Linked DNA regions of Micromonospora rhizosphaerae. The main gene of each other region encodes a partner of the protein of the gene in region 2 in a complex. Links are inferred from orthologs where the notes say so. Each region holds a gene or a part of one and is shown on either strand. Other genes may lie near its edges.

Region 1 (5,007 bases), 1.0 Mb from region 2 along the record:
CGCTGGGGCACCCCGGAGGACGCCGCGCGGCTCGTCCGGTTCCTCTGCTCCGCCGACGCCGACTGGATCACCGGACAGGTGATCGACTCCGAGGGCGGCTTCCAGCGGCAGCGGTGAGCGCCGCTCCCCTCTCGGCCCGGCCGATCTCCACAACCGGGTCGTCGGTCGGCGCCCGGGTCCACGGCTCTGGCCGGGTGCGCTCACCCGTCGGCGCGGCCAATGTCCACAACCGGGTCGTCGGTCGGCGCCCGGGTCCGGGGCACCACCGGCCGGTCGGCCTGCCGGGCCAGCAGCGATGCCGTCTCCGCCGCGGGCAGCGCGGCCGCCAGCAGCCAGTCGACCAGCCGCTCGTACCGGGCGACGTCGGCCTCGGCCACCAACCGCAGGTCGGTGGTGAGTGTCTCCACCATGACCATGCGCGGATCGGCCGGATCCGGAAACGCGTAGTGGGAGAAGGGGGTCAGCGCATGAATGCCGCCGTGCGGCACGGCGTCCCGGGACACCAGCCGGATGGTGACGTTGGGCCGGTCGGCGAGGGTCACCAGGTGTTGCAGCTGCTCCCGCCAGACGTCGCCGGGCGTACCGCCGGGATCGCACGCCCGCTCATCCAGCAATGCCGTGTAGCGGGGCGGACGGGACCGGTGCAGCACCTCCTGCCGCGTCGCCCGCACGTCGGCCGCCACGTCCACCTCCGGGCAGAGCTGCGCTCCGGCGGTCACCCGCAGCCGCGCGTACTCCCGGGTCTGGAGCAGCCCCGGCACGACGGCGGGCTGGTACTCGACGATGCGGGCCGCGCCCGCCTCCAACTCGGCGTACGCGCGCTGCCGCTCCCCCATCCCGCCCAGCGCCCTCGACCAGCCGCGGCCGGCCGCGGCGTCCCGCGCGATGAGGATCAGCGCCTCCCGCTGGCCCGGCGACACCTCGTAGACGTCCAGCAGGTCGAGCACGTCGACCAGATCCGGCCGGCTCTGACCGAGCTCCATGCGGGACAGCTTCGACGTGGAGGCCCACCCGAGCCGGCCGCAGACCTGCTCCAGGGTGAGCGACGTCCGGTGGCGTAGCCGGCGCAGCTCGGCGCCGAGCCGCAGCCGCCGGATGACAGGACTCGCTGACAACGGCATCCCGGCCTCCCCACCGTGGGAGAGTATGCAGGACCATCACGCACGGCAATACCACGCTTGCGGTACGCAGTCGGCGGGACTCCGGCGCCCGCGACCGAACCGGCCGTCGCGGCCCCGGCTCGCCGGACGGGCCGGTTCCGCCGCGGCCGACCGGGGCGAGCGCCGTGGCGCGGCCGTCACTTCACGCCGGCGGCGTCCATCCCGCGCAGTTCCTTCTTCAGGTCGGCGACCTCGTCCCGGATCCTGGCCGCCAACTCGAACTGCAGCTCGCGGGCCGCGGCCAGCATCTGGTCGTTGAGCTCCTGGATGAGGTTGGCCAGATCGGCCCGGGCCATGCCCTCCCGAGACGGGGCGGCCGCGCCGGCCCGGCTGCGGCTCCGGGTCTCCTTGACCGGCGCCTTCCCCCGGGAGAGCTGCCGCGCCGCGCCGCCGACCCGGGTGTCCGTGTCCTCGGCCTCGCGGTAGATGTCGTCGAGGATGTCGTGGATCTTCTTACGCAGCGGCTCGGGACTGATCCCGTGCGCCTCGTTGTGCGCGATCTGCTTGGCCCGCCGACGGTTGGTCTCGTCGATCGCGTCGGCCATCGAGGGAGTGATCTTGTCGGCGTACATGTGCACCTGGCCGGAGACGTTCCGGGCGGCCCGGCCGATGGTCTGGATCAGCGACCGGCCGCTGCGCAGGAAGCCCTCCTTGTCGGCGTCCAGGATGGCGACCAGGGACACCTCGGGCAGATCGAGGCCCTCCCGGAGCAGGTTGATGCCGACCAGTACGTCGTACTCGCCCTTGCGCAGCTCGCGCAGCAACTCGACCCGGCGCAGCGTGTCGACCTCGGAGTGCAGGTAGCGCACCCGGATGCCGTTCTCGAGGAGGTAGTCCGACAGGTCCTCGGCCATCTTCTTGGTCAGCGTGGTGACCAGCACCCGCTCGTCCCGCTCGGTGCGCAGCTTGATCTCGTGCATCAGGTCGTCGATCTGACCCTTGGTGGGCTTCACGATGACCTCGGGGTCGACCAGGCCGGTCGGACGGATGACCTGCTCGACGTACTCGCCCTGGGCGTGCTCCAGCTCCCACGGACCCGGAGTGGCGGAGAGGAAGACCATCTGGCCGACCCGCTCCAGGAACTCGTCGAAGCGCAGCGGCCGGTTGTCGGCGGCGCTGGGCAGCCGGAAGCCGTGGTCGATCAGCATCCGCTTGCGGGACGCGTCGCCCTCGTACATGCCGCCGATCTGCGGGATCGTCACGTGCGACTCGTCGATGACGGTGAGGAAGTCGTCCGGGAAGTAGTCGAGCAGGCAGTGCGGCGGGCTGCCGGGCAGCCGGCCGTCGATGTGCATGGAGTAGTTCTCGATGCCGGAGCAGAAGCCGACCTGGCGCATCATCTCGATGTCGTAGGTGGTGCGCATCCGCAGCCGCTGCGCCTCGAGCAGCTTGCCCTGCCGCTCCAGCTCGGCCAGCCGCTCGCCCAGCTCGGTCTCGATGTCGCGGACCGCCCGCTCCATCCGCTCCGGGCCGGCCGCGTAGTGGGTGGCCGGAAAGATCAGCAGGTGGTCGACCTCGCGGACCACGTCCCCGGTGAGCGGGTTGAGGTAGTAGAGCTTCTCCACCTCGTCACCGAAGAGCTCGATCCGGACGGCCAGCTCCTCGTACGCCGGGATGATCTCCAGCGTGTCGCCGCGGACCCGGAAGGTGCCGCGCTGGAACGCCATGTCGTTGCGGGTGTACTGGATGTCCACCAGGCGGCGCAGCAGCTGGTCGCGGTCGAGCTCCTGCCCGACGTTGACCCGGACCGCCCGGTCCAGGTATTCCTCCGGGGTGCCCAGGCCGTAGATCGCCGACACCGTCGCCACCACGATCACGTCGCGCCGGGTGAGCAGCGACATGGTGGCCGAGTGCCGCAGCCGCTCCACCTCCTCGTTGATCGAGGAGTCCTTCTCGATGTAGGTGTCGGTCTGCGGGATGTACGCCTCGGGCTGGTAGTAGTCGTAGTAGGAGACGAAATACTCCACCGCGTTGTGCGGGAGCAGCTCGCTGAACTCCTTGGCCAGCTGGGCGCAGAGCGTCTTGTTGGGCGCGAGCACCAGGGTCGGCCGTTGCAGCCGCTCCACCAGCCACGCCGTGGTGGCGCTCTTGCCGGTGCCGGTGGCGCCGAGCAGCACCGAGTGGCGGTCGCCGCGCCGAACCCGACGCTCAAGCTCGTCGATGGCTGCCGGCTGGTCGCCGGCCGGCTGGAACTCGCTGACGACCTGGAAACGACCGTCGAGCCGGGGAATGTCGAGCGCCATGCCCACAACGGTACGCCCGAGGTCCGACAGTTCCGGGTCGACCACGGTGGGCGGGTGATCGGCTTCGATATTCCCATTGTGTGGCACATCTCACCGGGCTAGGCTCTGGGTGTAGGCCGCTCGCGGCGGCCGACCGGGCCGGTGGCCGCCCCGCAGGGGCCGGCCGTCCCCGGCACAGGGGTCGCAGCACCCGGCATCCCCGGCGTGCGCACCCGACGTGGTCGCGCTGGAGGCGCAGACCGGCCGCCGCGAGCGCCGCTGTTCGTCACCCGAGGCCGGCAGCGGCGTTCAACCACACGTGGAGACCTCCCCCGGGCGGACGCCCCGACCCGCCCCGTCACCCGCTGCCGCCCCACTGCCCACGAACCGGGCCGCGCGCCGCCGACGGTCCGCCCCGCCCGCCGGCACCGCCCCGCCGCCCACCCGCGTCCCCGGGACCGGCTCGGACCGGCCGGCCGACCCCGGCGCGGAAGTCGATCCGGCGGCCGACCGGGGCGATCCGTCCGGGCAGGTCGGGCGTCGTCGGGCCAGCCTGCTCGCGCTCTGCGTGGTCGCCACGGCCTCCGCCGCGGCGCTGGTGGCCGGCCTGACCGACTGGACGCCCGAGCCGGCCGATCCGGCCCGCCCGCCGACCATGGGCGAGGCCGAGCGGCTCGCCGCGATGCGGGTCACCAACTACCGGGACGTCCGGTCCGGGGTCCGGGTCACGGTCGGCGCCGGGGCGACCCGGACCGAGCTGGTCGGCTGGGTCGACTGGGCCCGGCCCCTGGTCTACCTCGACGTCGCCGGACCGGGCGCGGGCGCCGACCGGGGCCTGGTTCAGGCCACCCCGTCGGCCGTGGTGGCCCGGCCGGCCCCGGGCGCGGCGGCCACCCCGGCCACACCGCCGCTGGTGCCCCCGATGGACCGGTGGCGGCTGCGCGAGCTGCCCACCGGGCGCGGCCTGGCCGCCGTGCTCGACCTGCTCCTGGACCTCGGCGCGGACCGCCCCGAGCCGCCCGCCGCGCGGGCCGCCGCCGGGGCGCGCTGGCTGGGCCGCGACACCGCCGGCGGTACGCCGGTGGACATCATCCAGGCGCCCCTGCACCCCGCCGCAACCGGCGGGGCCTCCCCGCCCGCCACCGTCGCGGACCGGGTCCGGGAGCCCCGCTTCTGGCTCGACCGGGACGCCCGGCTGCACCGGCTGGCGGGGCGGCTGCCCGACCAGACGCCGGTCACCGTGGATCTGGTCCGCAGCGACCGGCCGACGCTGCGTCCGGTCGACGCCCTCGGGGGTCGACCCGGCCTGCCCCGGGCGCTCACCGACGGCGAGGCGGACCGGCTGGCCCGGCTGCCCGCTCGGCTCCGCGCCGCCGGTGGGGCCACGGTGACCCTGACCGCGCCGCTCGGCCCGACCGCGAACCTGCGCGGCGCGGGCTGGCTGAGCTGGGCCGGGTCGACCGGGTACCTGGCGGTGGCCGAGGTCGACACCCCGGGCCGCCGGACGCTGCTGCGGTACCGGGCGGGCCGGCTCGCCCGGGCGGAGATCCCGACCGCCGCCCGGGCGGCGGAGATCCCGGCCCGACCGCCACTGCCCCCGCCGGCCGGCGTCTCCTGGTCACCCG
Region 2 (5,070 bases):
GAGGAGTTCGCTTCGCATCGCGCTGATCAACGCCCCGGTACCCGCGTCCCTCACGACTCGTCGGTCCGCTGGTCGTACACCCGCCGGACACTCGTCCCGAGGCGGGAGATGTCCGCTCCGTAGATGTGCAGGGACACCGCGATGCCGTCCCCTCCGTTCCAGACCCGGTGGATGTCGCCGGGCGGCGCGAAGCCGCACACCTCGCCCTGCCGGTTCACAACGTCCTGGGTCGCCACGAGCCTGGCGGTGGTGCCGTCGGAAACCAGGCGGAACCGCCGCTCGTGCTCCTCGCCCTGATGGACTCCCGTGACGCACCAGGCGACGTGGTCGTGGATGGCGGTTCGCTGGCCGGGGAGCCAGACCAGGGCCACGATCGAGAACCCACCGTCCCGCTCGGCGTGCAGGAGATGCTGGCGGTAGTGATCCGGATCACCCTCGTACTGGTCGGGGGTGAGCAGATCGGGCGCGCCCAGGTGGGGAGCGAGCCGCTCCCCCACCAGGTACGCGGTCAGATCGTGCGGCAGGCCGCGGTCCACCACGCCCCGCACCTCCTCGACCAGCCTCCCGAGGCGGGGGGTGGTGGCGGTGACGACAGGAACAGCGGCCGGAGTGGTCATGACGTCAGCCTGACCGCTACAACCCATCACGTCCAACAACAGTCATTTGCATGATCCCAAGGAACGCTTATGGGCCATGCGGCAGACCGCGGCCGTGACTCACCCAGCGAGGTCGGCCCTCCTCCGCCAGGCCACCGACGCGAGCGCCTTCAGGAGCCGGGCGGTCGCCGGAATGCGCAGGTGCTCGCGCAGGACGTAGGCCGACACCTGCCGCCGCGATGCGGGCGACAGGGGGCGGCCACTGACCTTGTCGTGACGGAGGAAGGAGAGGGCGAGCCCGGGCATCATCGCGACGCCGAGGCCCTGCGCGACGAGCGACTGGACCGCGAGGTTGTCATCGGTGGTGAACACGATGTCGGGGGTGAACCCGAGCTGGGCGCACTCGTGCAGGAAGTTGGTGCGGCAGCGCAGGCAGCCTGCGATCCAGCGCTCCTCGGCGAGGTCGGCGAGCTCGACCTCGTGGCGCTCGGCCAGCGGATGCCCGCCGGGCAGCAGGACGGTGAGTTCGTCCTCCAACAGCGGGACCTCCACCAGGTCCTCCGGCACCTCCTCCCGCATGCCGGGATAGGTGAAGGCCAGCGTCAGGTCGCTCTCGCCCTGCACCACCCGTCGCAGCGAGTCGGGCGGCTCGTCCTCGAGCAACTCCACCCGGATTCCCGGATGCTCGACGGCGAGCAGCGCCATTGCCTCGGGGACCAGCGTCGCGTTGGCGCTGGGGAACGCGCACACCCGCACCCGGCCGGTGTGCAGCCGCGCTATCGCGGCCATCTGCTCCCGGGCGACCGACATGCTGCCGAGGATGTTCTCCGTGTGGCGGGCCAGCGTCTCCCCCGCCTCCGTCAACCGCAACCGCCGCCCCACGCGGGTGCACAGCGGAGTGCCGACCGCGCGCTCCAGGGCCTTCATCTGCTGGGTGATCGCGGGTTGGGTGTATCCCAGGGCCTGCGCCGCCTTCGAGTACGACCGGGCCCGGACCACCTCGTGGAACGTCCTGATGTGGCGCGAGTCGAACACCACCGGATCATAGGCACGCGGGTTGTCCTGCACGAGGCCACGGAGCGTGATATCCGACGCACATGCGTCCCCGACATGCCGATCATGATCAGTCACCGGGCGGCATGAGCGCGGGCCCGGCCTGGCGAGCAAGTGCTGCAGGTGGGCCGGGCTGCGGCGGCTCAGAGCTTGTCGATCGGGGCGTGCCGGAGCACCAGCCACATCGTCTGGTCGCCGAAGTCGATCTGCGCCCGGGCACCCGGGCCGTGCCCCTCCACGGCGAGCACCCGACCGAGGCCGTATCGCTGGTGGTTGACCCGGTCGCCGGCCGCCACCTTCGGACCCTGCGGCAGCTCGCTGGCGGTGGCCAGCCGGCTGCCGTCCACGCCGAGCCGCTTCGCGAGCTGGGCCGCCTTCGGCGTACCCCCGGTGAAGCCGCCGCGCCCGCCGGGCGCGCGGTCCGCACGGCCGCCGACGCCGCCGCCCCCGCCGCCCCACGAGGTGTACGACCCCTCGGTGCGCTCCCAGCGGACCAGCTCCGGCGGCAGCTCCTCGAGGAAGCGCGACGGCGGGTTGTAGGCCGGCTGCCCCCAGGCCGAGCGGGTGACGGACCGGGAGAGGTAGAGCCGCTGCCGGGCCCGGGTGATGCCGACGTAGGCCAGTCGGCGCTCCTCCTCCAGCTCCCGGGTGTCGCCGAGCGAGCGCAGGTGTGGGAAGACGCCGTCCTCCAGGCCGGTCAGGAAGACCACCGGGAACTCCAGGCCCTTGGCCGTGTGCAGCGTCATCAGGGTGACCACGCCCTGGTGGTCCGGGTCGTCGGTGGGGACCTGGTCGGCGTCGGCGACCAGCGCCACCTGCTCCAGGAAGCCGGCCACGGTGGCCCGCTCCCCCTCCTCCCCGAGCGCCTCGATCCGCTCGGTGTACTCCCGGGCGACGCTGACCAGCTCCTGGAGGTTGTCCACCCGGCCGGCGTCCTGCGGGTCCAGGCTCTCCTCCAGCTCGGTCAGGTAGCCCGAGCGGGTCAGCAGCGCCTCCAGCACCTCCTCCGGGGTGCCGCTCTCGGCCAGCTCCCGGGCCCCGTCGAGGAGCGCGACGAAGTCGGCGATGCCGTTGGCCGCCCGGGTGGAGATCCCCGGAGCGTCCTTGGCCCGGCGCAGCGCCGCGCCGAAGGAGATCCGGTCCCGGCTGGAGAGCGCCTCCACGCACGCCTCGGCCCGCTCGCCGATGCCCCGCCGCGGCGTGTTCAGCACCCGGCGGAGGCTGACCGTGTCGTCGTCGTTGACCACCGCGCGCAGGTAGGCCAGCGCGTCGCGGACCTCCTTGCGCTCGTAGAAGCGCACCCCGCCGACCACCTTGTAGGGCAGGCCGACCCGGATGAAGACCTCCTCGAAGACCCGGGACTGGGCGTTGGTGCGGTAGAAGACCGCGACGTCGCCCGGGCGGGTGTGGCCGTCGTCGACCAGGCGGTCGATCTGCCGGGCCACCCAGTCCGCCTCGGCGTGCTCGGTGTCGGCGACGTACCCGACGATCCGCTCCCCGGCCCCGGCGTCGCTCCAGAGCCGCTTGGGCTTGCGGGAGGTGTTCCGGTCGATCACCGCGTTGGCGGCGTTGAGGATGGTCTGGGTGGAGCGGTAGTTCTGCTCCAGCAGGATCGTCCGGGCGTCGGTGAAGTCCCGCTCGAACTCCAGGATGTTGCGGATCGTCGCGCCACGGAACGCGTAGATCGACTGGTCGGCGTCGCCGACCACGCAGAGCTCGGCCGGCTCGATCCCCTCGGTGCCGGAGACCAGCTCCTTGATCAGCACGTACTGGGCGTGGTTGGTGTCCTGGTACTCGTCGACCAGGACGTGCCGGAACCGCCGCCGGTAGCTCTCCGCGACGTGCGGGTGCGACTGCAGCAGGTGCACCGTCGCCATGATCAGGTCGTCGAAGTCCAGCGCGTGCGCCTCGCGCAGCCGCCGCTGGTAGAGCGTGTAGGCCTCCGACAGCGCCCGCTCGTTGGGGCCCTTGGCCCGGGCGGCGAACTCCTCCGGGTCGATCAGCTCGTTCTTGAGGTTGGAGACCTGGGCGGCCAGCCCGCGCGCCGGGTAGCGCTTCGGGTCGAGGTCGAGCTCCCGGGCGACCAACTGCATGAGCCGGCGCGAGTCGTCCGCGTCGTAGATCGAGAAGGTCGACTTCAGGCCGGCGTGCTCGTGTTCGGCGCGCAGGATGCGGACGCAGGCGGAGTGGAACGTCGACACCCACATCAGCCGGGCGCGCGGGCCGACCAGGGCGGCCACCCGCTCCTTCATCTCCCCGGCGGCCTTGTTGGTGAAGGTGATCGCGAGGATCTCGCCCGGGTGCACGTCCCGCGCGGCGAGCAGGTACGCGATCCGGTTGGTCAGCACCCTGGTCTTGCCGGAGCCGGCGCCGGCCACGATCAGCAGCGGGGAGCCGGCGTGGGTGACGGCGTCACGCTGCGGACCGTTCAGCCCGGCGAGGAGGGCCTGCGGGTCCAGCCGGGCGCCGGCGGACCCGGGCCGGTGCGGCCGGATCGGCCGGGACTCCGGCGCGGGTGGAGACGCGGGGATGTCAAAGAGAGGATGCATCGCACGGCGAGTCTATGTCGTCGGCCGGACAATACCCGCCCGCGCACGCCCCGATGAGACAAGCCGGCACCGGCGAAGGGATGTGCCTCGTCCCACCAGTTGGCGGAATCCTTGCGCCCGCGGGCGGGAGGTCGGCATACTCGACGGCGTGTTCGGTCAGCGCTTCTACTTTTACTACGGCACCGGGAGTCCGGCAGCCGTAGGTCGCGCCTGATCACAAGACCTGCGAAACGCCCCGGGCTCCTGGAGCCCGGGGCGTTTTCGTCCCGGGATCCGGGCACCGGGCCTGATGTCCGAGGGGTACGGCGATGATGACAGACGTGGTGGAGTCCAGCGGCGGCATGGCGTCCCGGAAGACCGGGGACGGGGACACCGACCCGCGGCCGGGCGACGGCGGGGGCGTGCCGGCCAGTTCGACGGGCCCCGAGACGGCCGGGACCGGCACCAACGACTCGGCGGCCGCCGCGCGGATCATGGCGATCCGGGAGCGGATCGACGAGATCGACCGGACGCTGATCGAGCTGTGGCAGGAGCGGGCCGGCCTCTCCCAGCAGGTGGGGGCCACCCGGATCGCCTCCGGCGGCACCCGGCTGGTGCTCTCCCGGGAGCGGGAGATCCTCGAGCGGTTCCGGCAGGCACTGGGCGCCGACGGCACCCAGCTCGCGCTGCTCCTGCTCCGCGCCGGCCGCGGACCCTTGTGACGGGTGTCCCCGGCCCGGCCGCCGGGCGGCACCGCCCGGTCCGCCGTCCCGCGGGCGTACCCCGGATGGCGCAGCGGGCCGACGGCGGCCGACCCCCGGATACGACGAACCGCCTGCCGGCGTCGCGTTGGCGCCGGCAGGCGGTCCGAAACGATCACACCTCGTGGGCGG

Evidence for each region. Proteins that work in one complex are often made in the same cells at the same time.
Region 1: the proteins of pcrA (region 2) and uvrB are in contact, whole or in part, in a crystal structure (PDB 7EGT), measured with the Thermus thermophilus proteins. The link is inferred for Micromonospora rhizosphaerae from one-to-one orthologs. Residues at the interface, in WP_096412145.1 of Thermus thermophilus: His654, Arg656, Phe657, Gln666, Asp668, Glu669, Lys680, Arg681, Leu682, Ser683, Lys685, Tyr686, Ala687; in WP_096411307.1 of Thermus thermophilus: Glu23, Leu25, Arg26, Asp27, Gly28, Glu29, Arg30, Phe31, Arg55, Glu326, Asp327, Phe328, Glu379, Ser382, Gln383, His398, Gly400, Arg401.

Annotation. Positions count from the first base shown.
Region 1 is NZ_FMHV01000002.1:6,086,773-6,091,779, forward strand. Bases 851-3,795 are described here. They hold uvrB (excinuclease ABC subunit UvrB), read right to left. Parts: upstream 3,404-3,795; coding sequence 1,298-3,403; downstream 851-1,297. Other genes in these bases: GA0070624_RS28675 (helix-turn-helix domain-containing protein), read right to left, coding at 851-1,121; GA0070624_RS28685 (hypothetical protein), read left to right, coding at 3,621-3,795. In the rest of the region: GA0070624_RS28670 (SDR family oxidoreductase), read left to right, coding at 1-117; more of GA0070624_RS28675, read right to left, coding at 201-850; more of GA0070624_RS28685, read left to right, coding at 3,796-5,007. UniProt on the Escherichia coli protein: The UvrABC repair system catalyzes the recognition and processing of DNA lesions. A damage recognition complex composed of 2 UvrA and 2 UvrB subunits scans DNA for abnormalities.
Region 2 is NZ_FMHV01000002.1:7,130,029-7,135,098, forward strand. The notes cover bases 1,496-4,503. They hold pcrA (DNA helicase PcrA), read right to left. Parts: upstream 4,199-4,503; coding sequence 1,793-4,198; downstream 1,496-1,792. Other genes in these bases: GA0070624_RS33560 (LysR family transcriptional regulator), read right to left, coding at 1,496-1,631. Outside these bases: GA0070624_RS33550 (YeiH family protein), read right to left, coding at 1-54; GA0070624_RS33555 (cysteine dioxygenase family protein), read right to left, coding at 51-617; more of GA0070624_RS33560, read right to left, coding at 717-1,495; GA0070624_RS33570 (chorismate mutase), read left to right, coding at 4,507-4,899; GA0070624_RS33575 (ABC transporter ATP-binding protein), read right to left, coding at 5,054-5,070. UniProt on the Escherichia coli protein: A helicase with DNA-dependent ATPase activity. Unwinds DNA duplexes with 3'-5' polarity. Translocates on single-stranded DNA with 3'-5' polarity. Initiates unwinding more efficiently from a nicked substrate than double-stranded DNA.